Regions from separate parts of the Shewanella sp. ZOR0012 genome, predicted to be linked through region 2. Evidence: predicted binding sites of a transcription regulator. Region 2 holds the regulator's gene; the other holds the start of a gene.
The links. The regulator MetJ, encoded in region 2, represses methionine synthesis genes. The targets are predictions, from matches to a motif close to TAGACGTCTAGACGTCTA.
Positions count from the first base shown of each region.

Region 1 (3,217 bases), 1.1 Mb from region 2:
CCATGGGCAATTTCTTCAGCTGTCGCTTCACGTACATCGATGACTTCAATGTTAAAGCTGAGTGCTTGGCCTGCTAATGGATGGTTGCCATCAACAATCACAACATCATCTTTAACTTCGATGACTTGAACTGGACGCTGGCCCATTTCGGTTTCTGCAATAAAGCGCATACCTGGCACGATGTCTTCGATATCACCGAATGCTTCTAATGGTACTGCCTGGCGAAGGCCATCATGGTACGGACCATAGGCCTCTTCGGCACTGATCGTCACGTCCAGTTTTTCGCCCTTAATTTTACCTTCTAATGCGGCTTCTAATCCTGGGATTAGGTTTTCTGTACCATGCAGATACAACATTGGTTCGGCATCAAAAGAGTCTTCTAAAAGTCTGCCTTCTTGATCTGATAAACGGTAATGAATGGTTACCGCGCTGTGTTGGGTGATCTTCATATCGCCTCCGGTTCGGAATGTGCGCGCATAATAACGCGCTTTTAGGGTGCTGGCGATAATTTGAAGTTGCTTATGTTAGATATCGCACAGCTTTTTGTGAGTTCGATTTACTGAGATTAAGGACGATACAAAAGATGAATTGTGGTTTTTTATGAGTTGCCCTTTGTTATGTGCGGAAACAGACTGAAATGCTTTAATTTTCGAATGATGAAAAAATATCATTATAAATTATTTATTTTTTAATAGGTTAAATTGATTGTAATTGTCTGGCATTACGTTTACGTAAACAGTTTTATATTGATGAAAACGTATTTTTAGCCTATGAAAACTTGATATTTATTAATCTTGAATCACTAATTTACTCAAGTGAAAGATTTGTGCATAAATAATCCAGTTTGGGGGTTGACAAGGTTAGGTGAAAAAGGCAATTCTGTTTAACATCACATTGACATAGATAAGTCTAAACGTATGCATAGCCTTGGTTTCGTAGTAATTACCATTATTACAACCACCACTACAACCAGAGTGGGGGCGGGCTGATACACCCTAAAGAATTTTAACGACGAGCCCGCTTCCCACAAAGAAGCGGGCTTTTTTGTTTTTAGCTTATGTTTCTTAGTCGGGCGCGGTACAGGAGATCAAGATGAAAGTGATGAAATTTGGTGGTACCTCGCTTGCAAATTGGCAGCGATTTTCAATGGCGGCGGATATTGTTGCCAAGGCAGCGAAAGCTGAGCCGGTCGCGACAGTGCTCTCTGCGCCTGCAACAGTGACAAACGCTCTGCTAGAAATGGTCGATGTGGCGGTGAAAGGGGAAGATTATTCACCAGTCATTCAACACGTTGAGCGGGTGTTTACCTCGCTCTATCAGGATGCGGTTAGTTCTGGACTCTCTAGTAGCCAGAGCGAAGTGCTGTTCGCCGGACTAAGCGCGCAGCTTGCACGTTGGCAGGACAGATTACGCGGTATTACGCTGTTGCAGGAATGCCCAGACGGGGTGCGCGCCGAGATCGTGGTTGCGGGTGAGCGTTTGTCTGCTGCGTTGATGGAGCAAGTCATGCTGGCAAAAGGCATTACTTCGGCGCAGCTAGACCCACGTGAACTATTTTTAGGCCGTGGTCGTCCGCTAGAATCCGTGGTCGATATTGCCGTCAGCAAACCGCGATTCAAAAATCTTGCCCTCGATGAGAAGCGGGTTTGGGTGATGCCCGGCTTTACCGCCGCCGATGAAGACGGCAAGGTTGTGACCTTAGGCCGTAACGGTTCTGATTACTCTGCTGCCGTGCTGGCCGCTTGTTTAGATGCTTCAAGCTGCGAGATTTGGACCGACGTTGACGGCGTATACAATACCGATCCTCGGGTTGTTACCGATGCTAAGTTGTTGTCACAGCTCAGTTATCAAGAGGCGATGGAGCTGTCTTACTTTGGGGCTAAGGTGCTGCATCCTAAAACCATTGCACCTATCGCCCAGTTCCACATCCCCTGTTATATCAAAAACAGCTTTAATCCCGATGCGCCCGGCACTCTGGTATCGAATCAGGCCGATCAGAGCGGCTTGCAGGTGAAGGCCATTTCTAATTTGGATAATCAAACCATGTTTGATGTATCAGGCCCTGGTATGAAGGGCATGGTCGGTATGGCGAGCCGCACACTGGCGGCGATTTCCCGTAGCGGTGTTTCTGTGTCACTCATCACCCAGAGTTCTTGCGAATACAGCATCAGCTTTTGTGTGGCGACCAGTGAGTCCGCCAAGGTGAAATCGGCGCTAGAGCAAGAGTTTGAGTTAGAAATTAAAAGTGACTTGCTAGAACCGATTGCAATGCGCCATGACTTAGCAATCGTCTCCTTGATCGGTGATGGTATGCGTACCCATAAGGGTGTGGCGGCGCGGTTCTTCCAAGCCTTAGCGCAGGCGAGTGTGAATATCATCGCGATTGCCCAAGGCTCCTCCGAGCGCTCTATTTCAACGGTGATCGAACAACGTAAGACCAAACATGCTGTAGCCGCCTGTCATCAAGGCTTTTTCGATGTGCAGCAGTATTTAGATGTGTTTTTAGTGGGTTGCGGTAACGTTGGCGCAGGCTTACTGGAGCAGATCAAACAACAGGCGAGCGTGCTAAAAGAGCAGCACATTAGCATCCGTGTCTGCGGTATTGTCAATTCAAGCAAAATGTTACTCGATAGTGCGGGTATTGATTTAAACAATTGGCAAAACCTGCTTGCCGATAGCCAGCAGCCAAGCGATATACCTGCGCTATTGGCGTGGGTGAAAGAGCAACAGTTATTAAACCCTGTGCTGGTGGATTGTACTTCAAGCGATCAAGTATCGAACCAGTATTTAGAGGTGATGAACGCGGGCATGCACGTGGTGACGCCGAATAAAAAGGCTAACACTCGCGATTACGCCTATTACCAAGCTTTGCGTCAAACAGCATTAAAGCAACGTCGGCAGTTTCTGTATGAGACCAACGTGGGCGCAGGATTACCCGTTATCGATAACTTGAAAAAACTGTTATTCGCCGGTGATAAATTGCACAAGTTTAATGGCATTTTGTCAGGCTCCTTATCCTTTATCTTCGGTAAACTCGATGAGGGTATGTCACTTTCTGAGGCGACTAAACTGGCGCGGGAAAAATGCTTTACCGAGCCCGATCCCCGTGATGATTTAAGTGGTATGGATGTGGCGCGTAAAGTGCTGATTTTGGCCCGTGAAGTGGGTTTGAAACTTGAGCTAAGTGATATCGTTGTCGACTCAGTCTTGCCCGCAG
Region 1 covers NZ_JTLE01000094.1:715,588-718,804, forward strand. The annotation lists gene slyD (peptidylprolyl isomerase) at 1-449, opposite strand, end outside; gene thrA (bifunctional aspartate kinase/homoserine dehydrogenase I) at 1,093-3,217, shown strand, end outside.
Region 1: thrA (bifunctional aspartate kinase/homoserine dehydrogenase I) is a predicted target of MetJ. The motif match lies at 903-920, and genes of this name have one in related genera.

Region 2 (3,217 bases):
ATCTTCAATACCAACCGACAAACGTAATAGGGTGTCTTTAATGCCAGCTTCAAAACGCGCCTGCGGCTCCATCGCCCTGTGGGTCATGGTCGCGGGCACGGCTACGAGACTCTCAACGCCACCTAAACTCTCAGCCACGCTGAATAAACTTAACGCATCTAAAAAGGCGACCACTTCGGCCTCGCCGCCCTTAAGCTCAAAACTCAGCATAGCGCCAAAACCTTTTTGTTGCTTGGCGGCAATGGCATGACCGGGATGATCCGCAAGACCTGGGTAATACACTTTACTCACGACTGGGCTGTTACTCAGTAACTCCACAATCCGCTCGGCATTACTTTGGTGCTCACGAATGCGCACAGCTAAAGTACGCAGGCCGCGCAGGGTTTGATAACTGTCGAAGGCAGAACCTGTTAAGCCTAAGGTGTTCGACCACCAATGTAAGGTCTCACCAATTTGGGGATCTTTGGCGATCACCGCGCCGCCCACCACATCACTATGGCCATTAATGTATTTCGTGGTGGAGTGGATAACGATATCGGCGCCGAGCAATAGCGGTTGCTGCAAAATCGGCGACAGGAAAGTGTTGTCCACTATCACTAACGCGCCCACACCATGGCTTGCCTTCGCGATAGCCTCAATATCGACGACTCGCAGCAAAGGGTTAGATGGAGTTTCAATCCACACCATTTTAGGTTGCTGGGCAATCGCTTGCGCAAGCGCTTGGCCGTCGGTTTGATCCACCACCAGCAGTTTAAATTGGCCTTTTTTCGCGAGGTTGGTGAATAAACGGTAAGAGCCACCGTAACAATCGTGAGGCACCACCAGTAAATCATCGGGGCCCAGTAAAGTGGTCACTAAGGTAATGGCTGCCATGCCAGTGCAAGTCACCACACCGGTTGCGCCCTTTTCCAGCTTTGCTAAGGCATCGCCTAAAATACTGCGAGTTGGATTGCCGGAACGGCTGTAGTCAAATTCGCGCGGATTTTTATGACCATCGAAGGCGTAATTAGTCGATAGGTAAATTGGCGGCACCACGGCGCCATATTGAGTATCGCTTTCGATACCCTGACGAACGGCCAATGTGGCTAATTGACGCTCGGTCACTAATTTGCCTGCGGTCATCGGGAACTCCTAAGTTCGCAAAGAGATGTCTGGACGTCTAAATGTACCTAAGCCCAGTGGTATCGTCAATAGGCGTTAAGACGTTTAGACGTCTAAACATAAAGAAATCTGTTTGCAATCGCTAAGAAATAGTAGCAATAATTTGACTGTAATCTGTAAGGGTTTAAAATCTGCCCCGAATTTAGCGTTATAACAGGTGAGTCAATGACTGAATGGAATGGGGAATACATCAGCCCCTATGCTGAACATGGCAAGAAGAATGAACAAGTAAAGAAAATTACTGTGTCTATTCCGCTCAAAGTGCTAAAAGTCCTCACGGATGAACGTACGCGTCGTCAGGTCAACAACCTGCGCCACGCAACGAATAGCGAACTGTTGTGCGAAGCATTTTTGCATGCCTACACCGGCCAGCCTCTGCCTGATGATGCCGATCTGTCGAAAGAGTGCCCAGACAGCATCCCCGCTGAAGCGAAGCGGTTGATGGACGAAATGGGGATCGAGTGGGAAGATATGGAATAACGCTTAAGCGTCCATAATCCTGCCGTAACTAATTATTAGGGATCGTTAATGCTCATCAGGCGTGGTGGGTTAAAGTAACGATCCCTATTTTGTTTTGATGGAATCCTATGTTCTCCTTGATCGATCCACAAACGCTCGCTATTGCGTCTGTGATTGTGTTTTTAGGTGCCCTCACCCAGAGTCTGATTGGGTTTGGCTTAGCCGTGGTCGCCAGTCCGTTGCTGTATATCGTCGATCCCCAATTAGTGCCCGCCCCCGTGATTGTGATGGGATTTTCCATCGCGCTACTCACCCTATTGCGTGAACGCGGCCATTTAGAATTCAATGGCTTGCAATACGCGCTCATCGGTCGAGTGCCCGGTGGCTTTATCGGTGCCAGCCTGTTGCTGTTTGCGCCGCAGCCGATTCTTGGTTTAGCAATTGCCGCGATTGTGACGGTTGCCGTGGTGCTGAGCCTGTATAAATTCAGCCTGCCAGTGAATAAAGCGACGCTATTTGGCGCGGGAGTCGTCTCGGGGATCTTTGGCAATATCGCCGCCATTGGTGGCCCTCCGATGGCGATTTTATTGGCGGGTAAGGATGCTTCGCAGTTTCGCGCAGCGTTATCGGCCTTCTTTATCTTTAGTTCGACCATTGCCTTGGCGATTCTTGGGGTGACGGGCCTACTCGAAATCAAGCACTTTTGGCTGTCGCTAATGCTATTGCCCTCGGTCTTTTTAGGCTATCTCGTGGCGGGCAAACTGGTGGGAAATGTGGATAAACATAAGACCAAGATGGCGACCTTAGCCCTCTGCGCTATCAGCGCCTTAGTGCTCACGGTCAAATCAGTGATTGAGTTATTACCGCAATAACCTCCTGCCAATTGCAGTCAATCGCAGCCATAAAAAAGCACCGTTTAACGGTGCTTTTTGCTTGCAGGGATGCGTGTTGTAACCCATTTGAGTATCACTTAATCGCATTAAAGTAATACTCATATTTGTTGCGCTAGTTTGAATGCCATGGGTTAGAGCATTCGCTAACATCACTTAGCTCAGGTAACTTTGGCCTGCATACACAATAAAGTGTCTCAGGGCGAGCACGCCAGTTAAGCTGGCACAGGCCACCATAATCATTGCGCCCTTAGTGTGGCGAGTCGCTGCGGGAAGCAGCATAAACAGCAATGGCACACCAAAGCCAATCCCGACCACGCCAATCCAGAATACGCTTGCCCACACGCCAGAGGTGAGTGATGCCAGCGCCGCAGCCGCCGCTCCGCCCTTAAAGTACAAGGCGCAGAACAACATAAACAGGAACATGATTTCGATGGCCATCACTGGCAGCTCTAAGCCATGCATTTTAGCTAAGGTCTTGTCGTGGCTATCGGTTTTGAACATCACCAGCGCCAGCACCGCATTGGCCGCAGCGCCCGCTGATAAACCAGAAACCAAGAACAATGCAGGCAATACCGCAGTGTTTAGCATCGGATAGGCATTCATCGCCGAGATTAAGAAGCCAGTGTAAGCGCCCACACCAATGGCGAGAACAAACAATAGCACTTCAATCAGCTTTCTAAAGGGCATCAGCAGCTTAGCGATAG
Region 2 covers NZ_JTLE01000094.1:1,793,148-1,796,364, reverse strand. The annotation lists gene metB (cystathionine gamma-synthase) at 1-1,104, opposite strand, end outside; gene metJ (met regulon transcriptional regulator MetJ) at 1,327-1,641, shown strand; gene L976_RS09500 (sulfite exporter TauE/SafE family protein) at 1,749-2,492, shown strand; gene nrfD (NrfD/PsrC family molybdoenzyme membrane anchor subunit) at 2,667-3,217, opposite strand, start outside.